One region of the Rhizobium sp. 10N427 genome, then DNA from elsewhere that is predicted to be linked to it. Evidence: predicted binding sites of a transcription regulator. Region 1 holds the regulator's gene; each other region holds the start of a gene.
What was found. The regulator LexA, encoded in region 1, represses DNA repair genes until DNA is damaged. The targets are predictions, from matches to a motif close to TGTTCNNNNTGTGTTCNG.
Positions count from the first base shown of each region.

Region 1 (4,590 bases):
ACCGGCTGACGGCCTATGGCCTGCCAGCCAATCTCGCTGCCATGCCGATCATCTCCTTCATCATCATGCCGTTCGGCCTCATTGCCATGCTGCTGATGCCCTTCGGCCTCGATGCATGGGCGTGGCAGGTGACGGGCTTCGGGCTCGATCTGGTGATCGCCATCGCCAGGACGGTTGCTTCATGGGGCGGCGATATCGGCGTCGGGCGCCTGGCGTCTTGGTATTTTCCCGCGGCGGTGACAGGTTTCCTGCTGCTGACTTTGCTGCGCAGCCGCATGCGCCATCTAGGCACCGCGATCTTGGTGGCATCGACGACAGCCGCCGCGATGTTGGGAGGTCCTCCGCCGCCGAAAATCGTGATTGCCGAGGACGGGAGCATGGCGGGCATCGTCAGTGACAACGGCCTCGCCACCAATCGCGAGCGGCCACCGGGCTTTATCTTTGATCAATGGAGGCGCGCTCTGGTGATCGATAAGCATTTGTCACCGGCGTTCCCGGCGCTCCCGGATATTCCAACCGCACCGCGCGGTGAAAGGCTGAAACTGACAGAGGCACAGCAGAACGACACCATGAACGCGATCAAGGCCAGTGCGACGGGCGAGCGCTTCTCATGCGTGAAAAAGGCCTGGTGTACGGCGAAGCTCGACAGTGGTTCGATCCTGACCGTGATCGAGAATGCGGCGTTCCTTGGCCCAGCCTGCGACATATCCGATATCGTCGTCACACCGGTTCGCCTGCGCCTCGATACCTGCCGCTCAGGCGCCCTGCTTTTCACCGGGGAGACACTGCGGAAGACAGGCGCTGTCGAGCTTCGTTTCCCCAATGGGATCGCCGAAATCACCACATCATTCGAGGGTCTCGACCGGCCCTGGACCGGCCACCGCGCCTACGATTGGCGCAGCGGCACTTTTGGTGAAAGCGAGACGCTCAGTGATAGCGGCGGATAAGGCCAACGAGCTTGCCCTGAACCTTGACGCGGTCCGGTCCGAAAATACGGGTTTCGTAAGCCGGGTTGGCAGCTTCGAGCGCAATGGATGCACCCTTGCGGCGAAAGCGCTTCAGCGTTGCCTCTTCGTCATCGACGAGAGCAACGACGATATCACCGGCATTGGCGGTATTGGTGTTGCGGATGATGACCGTATCGCCGTCGAAGATGCCGGCCTCGATCATCGAGTCGCCCTTGACCTCAAGAGCATAATGTTCACCGTTTCCGAGCATGTCGGCGGGAACAGTGATGTCGTGTGTGTTCTGCTGGATCGCCGAAATCGGCACACCGGCTGCGATCCGGCCCATGACCGGCACGGAGATCGACGTGTGATTGTCCTCGTTCGCCGGCTTCGGCGGCGCGACGGGCTGCGGCTTGCCAAGGCTGCCTTCGATGACGCTCGGCGAGAAGCCGCGGCGCGGCTGAATGCTCGGGCTGTAGGCTTCCGGAAGCTTGATGACCTCGAGTGCGCGCGCCCTGTTCGGTAGGCGGCGAATGAAGCCACGTTCTTCCAGAGCCGTGATCAGGCGATGGATGCCCGACTTGGAAGCCAGGTCGAGCGCATCCTTCATCTCGTCGAAGGACGGCGGTACGCCGGACTCCTTCATCCGCTCGTGAATGAAGAGGAGAAGCTCCTGTTGTTTGCGCGTCAGCATCGAAGTCTTTCCCCAGATTCGTGAAACAAAGCCAGAACGGACACTATATGTTCCATATGTGTTCCGCAAGTGCCTAAATATTGGTAAAACTTCCGATGATTTTTCGTCGTTTTTGAAAGTTTATTTGCCGCATTGGTGATCCACGCTTGCGCTTTGCCGGGCAGGGCGTGCAAATCTCTGCCGGCTTCACCGGAGGAACCGCCATGACGCATCCGCTCGATCATCTGGTACTGCCCGTGACCCATATCGACGTTGCCCGCGAGCGACTCGGGCGTCTCGGTTTCACCGTCGCGGCCGATGGCCGTCATCCGTTCGGAACGGAGAATGCCTGCGTCTTCTTGGCCGACAAGACCTATCTCGAACCGCTCGGTGTCGCGAGCCAAGCGGAGTGCGACGCGGCAGTCGCGAAGGGCAACAGCTTCGTCGCCCGCGATCAGGCCTTCCGCTTCCGCTGCGGCGATGATGGTTTTTCAGCCATCGTCTTCGGCACCGATGATGCCGATGCGGACAAGGCTTCCTATGACGGCGCGCAGCTCAGCGGCGGTGATATGGTCGAATTCTCGCGGCCGATCGTCATGCCCGACGGAACGCAGGCGACAGGCGCCTTCAAGCTCGCCTTTGCCGCCGATCTCCGGGCACCCGATGTCTTCTTCTTCGCCTGCCAGCGGATCAACGCCTTTCCGGCCGATCGCAAGGCACTGGAAACCCATGCAAACGGCGTCACCGGCATCAGCGAGATTGCCCTGAGCGCTGAGGATCCGCAGGCCTTCGCCGAATTTCTGGAGACGGCCAGCGGTGGAGTGGAGCCTAAGGAGGCGGCACTCGGCCTATCCTTCGAATTGCCGAACGGGAGACTTTCCATCTTCTCGAACGAGGGCATGGAGGCCTATTTCGATGCCGAGCCACTTGTCACCGATAACGGCCTCAGGGCGCGCGCAATCGTCTTTTCGGTCGGTGATCTGGCCGTGACAGCGGCGCATTTGGCTGCTAACGGGATCACCCATGTCAGTATGAACAATCGTCTGCTGGTGAAGCCGGCGCCGGGACAAGGCGCAATCTTTGCCTTCGAGGAGACCCAATGACAAATACCAATGCAGAAGTCGTCGCCGGCGAGAGTGCTGGACGCGTTACTTTTTCGAATACGGGCAAGCTGTCGCTGATCGCCGGTCCTTGCCAGATGGAAAGCCGCGACCACGCTTTCATGGTCGCCGGTGTTCTGAGCGAACTCTGCAAGTCGCTCGGTATCGGCCTCGTCTATAAGTCGTCTTTCGACAAGGCGAACCGCACATCGCTTTCCGCCGAGCGCGGCATCGGTCTTGAAAAGGCGCTTGAAGTCTTCTCCGATCTGAAGAAGGAATTCGGCTTTCCCGTTCTGACCGACATCCACACGGAAGAGCAGTGCGAGCAGGTGGCTTCCGTCGCCGACATCCTGCAGATCCCGGCCTTCCTCAGCCGCCAGACCGACCTTCTCGTTGCCGCCGCCAAGACCGGCCGGATCGTCAACGTCAAGAAGGGCCAGTTCCTGGCGCCCTGGGACATGAAGAATGTTCTCACCAAGCTGAATGCCAGCGGTAATCCGAACATCCTGCTCTGCGAACGCGGCGCCTCCTTCGGTTACAACACGCTGGTATCGGACATGCGCTCGCTGCCAATCATGGCCGCACTCGGCGCCCCTGTTATCTTCGACGCCACGCATTCCGTGCAGCAGCCGGGCGGGCAGGGCGGCTCGAGCGGTGGTCAGCGCGAATTCGTTGAGACCCTGGCGCGTGCAGCCGTTGCAGTCGGTGTCGCAGGTGTTTTTGTCGAAACCCACGAAGACCCGGACAACGCCCCGTCCGACGGCCCGAATATGGTCTATCTGAAGGACATGCCGCGGCTTCTCGAAAAGCTTCTCGCCTTCGACGCGATCGCGAAAGCGGCCTGACGTTCAAAAGGCTGACATGATCCTGTAATAGGCCTCGAATGAGGCCGGAAACGAAGGCATGTTAGGCGGCTCAAAAACGGCCATTGTAATTTGCGTGCCTTCGATTAAGACGATTTCAAACGATTTATCCCACCCACCGAGCAGGAAGAAACCCATGACTGCAATTACCGATATCATCGCCCGCGAGATTCTCGATAGCCGTGGCAACCCCACCGTCGAGGTCGACGTTTATCTGGAAGATGGCAGCATGGGCCGCGCGGCTGTTCCGTCGGGTGCCTCGACCGGCGCGCATGAAGCCGTCGAAGTTCGCGATGGCGGCAAGCGCTATCTCGGCAAGGGTGTCGAAAAGGCTGTCGAAGCTGCCAATACGGAAATCTTCGACGCCATCGGCGGCATCGATGCCGAAAACCAGATCCAGATCGACAACATCATGATCGAGCTGGACGGCACGCCGAACAAGTCGCGCCTTGGCGCCAACGCTATCCTCGGCGTTTCGCTCGCTGTCGCCAAGGCTGCCGCTGAAGCTGCCGGCCTGCCGCTTTACCGTTATGTCGGTGGCGCTTCGGCCCACCTGCTGCCGGTTCCGATGATGAACATCATCAACGGCGGCGCTCATGCCGACAATCCGATCGACTTCCAGGAATTTATGATCCTGCCCGTCGGTGCCGACTCGATCCGTGAAGCCGTCCGTATGGGTTCGGAAGTCTTCCACGTCCTCAAGAAGGAACTCTCGGCTCAGGGGCACAACACCAACGTCGGCGACGAAGGCGGTTTCGCACCCGGTCTGAAAAGCGCGCCTGAAGCCCTCGATTTCATCATGAAGTCGATCGAAAAGGCTGGCTACAAGCCCGGCGAAGACATCTATCTCGGCCTCGACTGCGCCTCGACCGAATTCTTCAAGGACGGCAAGTACGTTCTCGAAGGCGAGGGCCGCACGCTGGAGCCGGGCGCCATGGCCGAATACCTGGCGCAGCTCGCTGCCCAGTATCCGATCATTTCGATCGAAGACGGCATGGCTGAAGACG
Region 1 covers NZ_JBFTID010000020.1:38,535-43,124, forward strand. The annotation lists gene AC1DIJ_RS27870 (ComEC/Rec2 family competence protein) at 1-947, shown strand, start outside; gene lexA (transcriptional repressor LexA) at 928-1,641, opposite strand; gene AC1DIJ_RS27880 (VOC family protein) at 1,845-2,723, shown strand; gene kdsA (3-deoxy-8-phosphooctulonate synthase) at 2,720-3,565, shown strand; gene eno (phosphopyruvate hydratase) at 3,720-4,590, shown strand, end outside.

Region 2 (4,590 bases), on a different contig from region 1:
GGTGCTCTCCATTCTGAAGGGCGCGGATTTCACGCTGCATAGCGGCGAAATCGTCGCTCTCGTTGCACCATCGGGCACCGGCAAATCGACCCTGCTGCATCTGGCGGGTCTGCTTGAACATCCTGATGATGGCGAGGTCAGCATCAACGGTCATGCCTGCAACGGGCTCTCCGATGACAAGCGCACCGCGATCCGCCGCAGCGAGATCGGCTTCGTCTATCAGTTTCATCACCTGCTGCCGGAATTCTCGGCGCAGGAAAACATCATGATGCCGCAGATGATCTCGGGCTTGGCGCGCAAGGAAGCCGCCGTCCGCGCCCAGCAGCTGCTCGAATACATGCGCATCGGCCATCGCGGTTCCCATCGCCCAGGCGAACTCTCCGGCGGCGAGCAGCAGCGCGTGGCGATCGCCCGCGCAGTTGCCAACGCGCCGAGCCTGCTTCTCGCCGACGAGCCGACCGGCAATCTCGACCCGGAAACCGCCAACTACGTCTTCGACGCGCTGGAAGCGCTGGTTCGCCAGTCCGGTCTCGCGGCCCTGATCGCCACCCACAATCACGATCTCGCCGCGCGCATGGACCGCCGTGTGACGATCACCGACGGCAAGGTCGTCGAATTCTAAAGGCGGATCAGACCGCCGCGATAATCGAGTTCGTAAGCGCGCCGTTCTTCGACGACAATCATCTCCATGCCGCGGAAATGCCCGCAATCACCCTCGCTTCGGTCGATATACAGGCCGAACGCGTGCTCATATTCCATGCCGCCGAGAAAGCGTTTTTCACCACCATAAAGCGCCGAGAGCGCTGCCTTGATCACGGCCCCGGCGCGGCTACCGTCGATCAGCCGCGGCTCGATGATGTGGCCGAAGTAGTTCATCGCCCAGACGGGCTCGCCATTCAACCAGACGGTCTCCTGGCCTGCGAAATCGGTGCCGCCGAAATAGCTGTCGAGATAGCGCCATTCGCCGCGCTCATAGCCGATATCCTGCGATCCCGGCCGGCAGGCCGCGATCTTTGCCCCGCCGCCGACATAGGTCTGCGATTTTGCCTCGACGATGAAGTCGTTCAAGAGAGTGAGATACATGCCGCGCCTCCTGCGATATGTCTCGCAGACGTCGCGCTTTTTGTAAAGAACAAAAAGAGAACAAATCAGTTGCCGCAGATCGACTGGCCGGTTTCGGCCTTCCAGTCGGTAATGGCGATAACGCGCGGCTCCGATGTCTGATCCTTGCCGGCTTTTTGCAATTTGCCCGTCAGCGCATTGTAGTCGCAGGTGCCACCGGCATCCGGGTCGAGCGTGTCGTAATCGCTGTAGGTATAGCCGGCGACGACGAACTGGCCGTTGCGATAGGCGAGCGTCAGTGTTTGCTCCCAGCGGTCCCGGCCGATGGCGCTGTTCTGCGAATGCACGGAGATCGACGATTTCCCGGCGGCCTTGATCGACGGCTCCTGGCCGTAGATCCCGTCAACAGCCGTGCTGCCCCAGATCTTGCCGGGTGCGCTGGCCGCAAGCCGCAGCAGATCGTGGTCGTCGCGCAGATAGATGTAGATGCCGAGCTGATCGTCTTCGGCATCCGCCGCAGCCTCGGCAAGCACTGCCAGATCAGGCTTGCCGTCGCCGTTCCAATCGCCCACGGCAGCATCCACGACGCGGGCGGGGCCGGCGTCGGCGGCAATAGCGGCCTGAGCCGAAAGCAGAGCGGCGGCAAGGATTGTGAGGCGCATGTTTCTCTCCTGTTCCGCGTTAACCAAACAGAAAACAATCCTGTTGACAACGGAACAATAGCGGAACAAACTAAAAACATAACGAGTAAAGGAGAGCCAAATGACTGACATGATCCGTGACGTCGCAGCATTCACCTCCATCGCAATGTTTGTTGCCAGCTTCTCTCTGATTCTGATGGCTATGTAATTTTTCAGGGGCCGCATGGCTGCCATGCGGTTCCGGACAGGGACTTCTTCTGGACATCTCGACGGGCAGGACCGACAATGGCACCGATTCATACGGGCGATTGAAGGGACGTGTCATGGCGGATGCAGAGGGCGGATTTATCGGCGGGACGCCGGGTTTCGTTCATCTGCGCGTACACTCGGCCTATTCGCTGCTCGAGGGTGCGCTGCCGCTGAAGAAGATCCTCTACAAGGCTTCGGGCGACAGCCAGCCGGCGATTGCCATCACCGATACCAACAATCTCTTCGTCGCCCTCGAATTCGCCCAGAAGGCGATGGACGAGGGGCTGCAGCCGATCATCGGCTGCCAGATCTCCGTCGATATGGAAGACGGACTGGAAGTTGAAAAGCGCGGCGGCCAGCAGATGATGGGCAAGCTGCCTGCGATCGTCGTGCTGGCGGCAACAGCTGCCGGTTACGAGCGGCTCGTCGATCTCGTGAGCCGCGCCTATCTCGGGGGTGAAGACAATCAGGCGGTCCACGTCCGCGCCTCCTGGCTGGAGGAAGCCGGCACCGAGGGGCTGATCGCGCTCACCGGTTCGCTGGGCGGCCCCATCGATATGGCCCTGAAGCAGGGGCACATGGCGCCTGCGGTTTCGCGCCTGCTGCGTCTCAAGGCGCTGTTCGGCGACCGGCTCTATGTCGAGCTGCAGCGCCATGGCACCTATGACAAGCGCCACGAGCAGAAGATGATCGGCCTTGCCTACGAGCACGATCTGCCGCTGGTGGCGACCAACGAGGCCTTCTTCCCGGCGCGGGACGACTACGACGCGCATGACGCCTTGATGGCCGTGGCGCACAACGCCATCGTCTCCGACGACAGCCGCTTCCGCCTGACGCCGGATCACTATCTGAAGAGCCGGGCGGAGATGGCCAAGCTGTTTGCCGATCTGCCGGAGGCGCTGGAAAGCACGCTGGAGATCGCCAGACGCTGCTCCTTCGTGCTGCAGACCCGCAAGCCGATCCTGCCGCGCTTTACCGGCGCCAGCGACGACGCCGACGAGGCCGATCGCGCCGAATCCGGCGAGCTGCGCCGTCAGGCCGTCGAAGGCCTCGATATGCGTCTGGCGACGCTCGGCATGTCACCGGGCTACGAGGAAAAGGACTATCGCGACCGGCTGGAATTCGAGCTCAGCGTCATCGAGAAGATGAAATTCCCCGGCTACTTCCTGATCGTTGCCGACTTCATCAAATGGGCCAAGCTGCAGGATATTCCGGTCGGCCCGGGCCGCGGTTCCGGTGCGGGTTCGCTGGTCGCCTATGCGCTGACGATTACCGACGTCGATCCGCTGCGCTTCTCGCTGCTGTTCGAACGCTTCCTCAATCCCGACCGCGTGTCGATGCCCGACTTCGATATCGACTTCTGCCAGGACCGCCGCGAAGAGGTGATCCGCTACGTGCAGAAGAAATACGGCCGCGAGCAGGTGGCGCAGATCATCACCTTCGGTTCGCTGCAGGCGCGTGCTGCACTGCGCGACGTCGGCCGCGTGCTCGAAATGCCCTATGGCCAGGTCGACAAGATCTGCAAGCTGGTGCCGAACAACCCGGCCAATCCGACGCCGCTGTCGAAGGCGATCGAGGAAGAGCCGAAGCTGCAGGAAGAGGCGGCCAAGGAGCCCGTCGTCGCCCGTCTGCTCGACATCGCCCAGAAGATCGAAGGCCTTTACCGCCATGCCTCGACCCACGCCGCCGGTATCGTCATCGGCGACCGTCCGCTGTCGAAGCTGGTGCCGATGTATCGCGATCCGCGCTCCGACATGCCGGTCACCCAGTTCAACATGAAATGGGTGGAACAGGCCGGCCTGGTGAAGTTCGACTTCCTCGGCCTGAAGACGCTGACCGTTCTGAAGGTCGCCGTCGATTTCGTCGCCAAGCGCGGTATCAAGGTTGATCTCGCCTCGATCCCGCTCGATGACAAGAAGACCTACGAGATGCTGTCGCGCGGCGAAACGGTCGGCGTGTTCCAGGTGGAAAGTGCCGGCATGCGCAAGGCGCTGATCGGCATGAAACCCGACTGCATCGAGGACATCATCGCGCTGGTGGCGCTCTACCGCCCGGGCCCGATGGAAAACATCCCGACCTACAACGCCCGCAAGCATGGCGAGGAAGAGGTCGAGTCGATCCATCCGACCATCGACTACCTGCTGAAGGAAACCCAGGGCGTTATCGTCTACCAGGAGCAGGTCATGCAGATCGCTCAGGTGCTCTCCGGCTACTCGCTGGGAGAGGCCGACCTTCTGCGCCGCGCCATGGGTAAGAAGATCAAGGCCGAGATGGACCAGCAGCGCGAGCGCTTCGTCAGCGGCGCCGTTAAGAATGGCGTGTCGAAGCCGCAGGCCGACAATATCTTCGAATTGCTCGCCAAGTTCGCCAATTACGGCTTCAACAAGTCACACGCCGCCGCCTACGCCATCGTCTCCTACCAGACGGCCTATATGAAGGCGCATTATCCGGTCGAGTTCCTCGCCGCCTCGATGACGCTCGATATGTCGAACACCGACAAGGTCAACGACTTCCGTCAGGACGCCAAGCGCCTCGGCATCGACGTGATCGCGCCCTCGGTCCAGACGTCGTTCCGGCATTTCGAGACGGGCGAGGAGCGGATCTATTATGCGCTGGCAGCGCTCAAGGGCGTCGGCGA
Region 2 covers NZ_JBFTID010000009.1:57,953-62,542, reverse strand. The annotation lists gene AC1DIJ_RS19435 (ABC transporter ATP-binding protein) at 1-622, shown strand, start outside; gene AC1DIJ_RS19430 (DUF5680 domain-containing protein) at 619-1,083, opposite strand; gene AC1DIJ_RS19425 (hypothetical protein) at 1,149-1,724, opposite strand; gene dnaE (DNA polymerase III subunit alpha) at 2,027-4,590, shown strand, end outside.
Region 2: a site for LexA is predicted at 1,786-1,803, ahead of dnaE (DNA polymerase III subunit alpha). Genes of this name have one in related genera too.

Region 3 (4,590 bases), on a different contig from region 1:
GCCTGTTCCCTCCCTTGTGCCTTCAGTTCCAGCGCTTCGAGTTCGGCGAGCACCTCCTCCTGGTGCTCGCCGAGGCGCGGGCTCGGTCTTTCGTAGCGTAGCGGTGTTTCCGAGAGAACCACAGGGGTTCGAACCGTCGGGATCAGCGTTCCTGCGGCATCGGCGAGATCGAGCCGCAGGCCGCGGGCAATGACCTGCGGATCGGCAAACATCTCCTCGATCGTATTGATGGCGCCGGCCGGTACGGCATTATCCTCACAGGCCCTCAGGAGATCGGCCTTCTGCCAGTTCAATGTCTTGCCGGAGACCAGGCGGCGGACCTCGTCGCGGTTGGTGACGCGCGCCTTGTTGGTGGCGAAACGCTCGTCCTCGCCGATGCCGTCGAGGCCGAGGATGGTGCAGAGGCGGCGGAACTGGCCGTCATTGCCGACGGCGAGAATGAGATAGCCATCGGCGGCCGGAATGACTTCGTAGGGCGAGATGTTCGGATGCGCATTGCCGAGCCGCACCGGCGCCTTGCCGGACACGAGGTAATTCATGTTCTGGTTGGCGAGAATGGCGGACTGCACATCGAGCAGCGCCATATCGACCAGCTGGCCTTCGCCGGTCTTCAGCGCGTGGATCAGTGCCGCCTCGATGGCCGAGACGGCATAGATGCCGGTGAAGATATCGGCGATGGCGACGCCGGCCTTCATCGGCTGCCCGTCTGGCTCGCCGGTGACGGACATGAAGCCCGACATGCCCTGGACGATGTAATCGTAGCCGGCGAGATTGGCATAGGGGCCGGTCTGGCCGAAACCGGTGATCGAGCAATAGACGAGTTTGGGATTGATCTGGCGCAGGCTCTCGTAATCGAGACCGTATTTGACGAGACCGCCGAGCTTGAAATTCTCGATCAGCACATCGGCTGTTGCAGCCAGGCGGCGGACCAGCGCCTGGCCTTCCTCTGTCTTGAGGTCGGCGGTGATCGAGCGCTTGTTGCGGTTGGTGGAATGGTAATAGGCGGCGGAAAGATTTTCGCCGTCGGCGCCCTCGACGAAGGGCGGCCCCCATTGCCTCGTATCGTCGCCGCCATCGGGATTTTCGACCTTGATGACGTCGGCTCCGAGATCGGCCAACATCTGCCCGGCCCAGGGACCGGCAAGCACGCGGGCCAGTTCGATGACCCTGATGCCCGCAAGCGGCGGCTTTTTGCTGCTGACCGTCATGTTCCTCCCGCGGGCGGATTACGGCGCCCGTGTTGCCTCAGATGTATCGGATACGGGCTTGGATGCAAAGCGCCGCTCGCGCCAGATGATGTAGAGGCCCGAAGCGATGATGATCAGGATACCGAGCCATTTGATGGCATCCGGGAAGTCGCCAAAGACCAGCCAGGCGAAGATCGTCGCCGAGACGATCTCGAAATATTGCAGCGGCGCCAGCGTCGATGCCGGAGCGGCGCGATAGGCATAGACGCCGAGAATGCCGGCGATCGCCGCCATGACGCCGACGCCTGCGAGGTAGCCGAAGGCGATAGTGGAGGGCATGACCGGATCGAAGACATCGGAGCCGCTGCCTTCGCCGACATAGAGAATGATCGCGCAGAACAGCAGGCCCCAGAGGCCCATCTGGAACTGCATGACCCAGGGGTCTTCGCGCTGCGCCAGGGCCCGGTTCATCATCGCCGAAATGGCGATGCAGACGGCGCTGACGACGGGAAGCAGCGCCACGAAGCCGACTTCCTGGAAGCTCGGCTGGATGATGAGGATGGCGCCGAAGAAGCCGACGCCGCAGGCTGTGTAGCGCCGCCAGCCGATGGCTTCGCCGAGGAAGATGCTGCTGAGGATCGTCAGGATGATCGGCTCGACAAAGAAGATGGCGATGGCATCGGCGACCGACATGTATTTCAGCGTCGCGACGAAGGAGATCATCGAAATGGTCATGATGATCCCGCGGATCGCGTGATAGAAGGTCTGCTTCCACGACAGGTCGGCGAGGTTCTTGCGCCAGATGACGACGGGCAGCATGCAGATCGCCTGGACGGCGAAACGCGCGGCGGTGATCTCCGCTGACGGGACGGTGGCGATCGCCAGCTTGGCGAAGATGTCGATCAGCGGTGAAAACAGCACCGACAGAAGCATGAGCGCCAGGCCCATGGTGACTTCGGAAGAGGAGTTCGTCTTCATTGCAGCGCCTGCCATCTCGGATACTCTGCTCAGGACCGCATGACCGCGCCGTCGCACCAATCGGCGAAGGCCGAGATGGCGTCTGCTGCGCCGGTCTCGTTCAAGGTCTCGTGCCTGAAGTCCTGATATATTTCAGTGGTGATACGGGAGAAGCCCTGGCGTTTCAAATGGCTTGAGAGCCAGAAAACGGCTTTTCCGCGCTCCGTTGCCGGATCCTGCCCGCCGCCAACGAGATGGATCGGGCGATCCTTCGGAAGACGGTCGAGTTGCTCCTTTTTCGTCGCCCGGAACGTCAGTTCGAAAACGTCGAGCCACATCGATACAGAGGCATCGAAGCCGCAGAGCGGGTCGGTGATATATTTCGCGACCTCGGCCGGATCGCGCGACAGCCAGTCGAATTCCGTTGTGTGGCCGGGAATGGACTTACCCCAGGCGGCGAAGGTCAATCGCGGCAGCATGCCGCTTGGTACATCCGAGCCCTTCAGCGCCTTTTCGGCGCGCAGGATCACCTGTGCGGCGCGGCCGGAGAGGCCAACGGCGAAATTCGAATTCCAGACGGCAACCGCATCGAATTTCTCCGGATAGGTCTGCGCGGCGTTGAGCGCGATCAGCCCGCCCATCGAATGGCCGAAGAGGATGACGGGGAGCCCCGGGTGTAGCCTCGCTGCATGATCGCGCATGGCGGCGACGTCATCGATGACGCGGGATACACCGTCGCGCCTCGCGAACTGGCCGGTCGGCGCATCCGGCGCCTTGGTCTCGCCGTGGCCGCGGTGATCGTGGGCGAAGACATGATAGCCGCGCGCGGCAATGGCCTCTGCGAAGCGCTGATAGCGTTTCGAATGCTCGGCAAGGCCGTGGCAGACGACGAGGATACCGCGTGGCGCGCCCGCGGCCATCTCGCTGTGAAAGGCGAGCGAGGCGCCTGCCACGTTAAGCCATTGTGTTTGCGAAAACATCCGATCCTCCCGGCGCGCAGAAGATCAGATCGGCCGTCAAATGCAAGCGGGCCTGCGGCGATTTGCAGGGGAAAATGCTGCGATTCAGGGTTGCGGAACGTTGCGCTTCGTGCTTACTTGTTCTTGTATTGTTCTATCTAGGGGATGGAGATGAGCAGGTTCTTTCTGCATGCGGCAATCGTGGCTTTGTCAGGCCTGTTGGCGGCTTCGGCTTTCGCACAGGAAGGGCAGGGGCGCACGCGCTTCATCCTCGCTGCAAGCTGGCAGCCGGCCTTTTGCCAGACCAACCAGAAGAAGCCGGAATGCGCCAGCCAGACGCGGGATCGTTTCGACGCGACCAATTTTACCCTCCATGGCCTCTGGCCGATGCGGCAGAATTACTGTGGCGTCTCGAAGGAGGAGCAGGCGGCCGACAAGGATGGCGACTGGCGGTCGCTGCCTGAGGTCAAGCTGACGGCGGAGAATGCGGCGGCGCTGGCAAAAGCGATGCCGGGCACGCAATCGGCGCTCGAGCGTCACGAATGGACCAAGCACGGCACCTGCACCAAGCTTTCGGCCGACGCCTATTTCGGCACGGCCGTGCGGCTGATCGGCGATCTCAATGCATCGGCGGTGCGCGAGCTGTTTGCCGCAAATGTCGGCAAGTCTGTCAGCGCCGATCAGATCAAGGCGGCCTTCGACAAGAGTTTTGGCGCTGGCGCTGCCGACCGGGTGAAGATGAGCTGCCGCCGGGCCGGCGGTGTTCGGGTTATCAGCGAGCTGACGATCGGGCTTTCCGAGGATGCGGTGGCGCCAGGCTCTGCCGATAATCTCGGCACGCTGATCCAGGGGGCGGGACGAACCTCCTTCGGATGCGACCAAGGTGTGGTCGACGCGGCCGGTTTCTGAGGCAAAGACTGCTGCAAAGCGCAAGAGAGGCCGGTTTCGGCGTTGCCCGGGAGCCGGGTTTCGCCTACATAGCGGCCACGGATTTACACGTTTGCGCGCGGAGCAGTTTAAAGATGGCACGTCAGTTCATTTATCACATGTCGGGACTCAACAAGTCTTACGGCGCCAAGAAAATTCTCGAGAACGTCAACCTGTCGTTCTACCCGGATGCCAAGATCGGTATTCTTGGCCCGAACGGCGCCGGTAAGTCGACGGTGCTGCGCATCATCGCCGGTCAGGACAAGGAATACACAGGCGAAGCCTGGCTCGCCGACGGTGCGACCGTTGGCTACCTTGAGCAGGAGCCGCATCTCGATCCGACAAAGACCGCCTTCGAGAACGTCATGATGGGCGTTGCCGACAAGACGGCGATCATCGACCGCTACAACGAGCTGATGATGAACTATTCCGACGAGACGGCGGACGAGGGCGCCAAGCTCCAGGACATCATCGACAGCCAGAACCTCTGGGATCTGGAACAGCAGGTCGAGATGGCGATGGAAGCGCTGCGCTGCCCGCCGAAGGATTCCGACGTCACC
Region 3 covers NZ_JBFTID010000002.1:364,353-368,942, reverse strand. The annotation lists gene caiB (succinate--glutarate CoA-transferase) at 1-1,208, opposite strand, end outside; gene AC1DIJ_RS06260 (DMT family transporter) at 1,227-2,180, opposite strand; gene AC1DIJ_RS06255 (alpha/beta hydrolase) at 2,195-3,124, opposite strand; gene AC1DIJ_RS06250 (ribonuclease T2 family protein) at 3,275-4,012, shown strand; gene ettA (energy-dependent translational throttle protein EttA) at 4,126-4,590, shown strand, end outside.
Region 3: a site for LexA is predicted at 3,243-3,260, ahead of AC1DIJ_RS06250 (ribonuclease T2 family protein). Genes of this name have one in related genera too.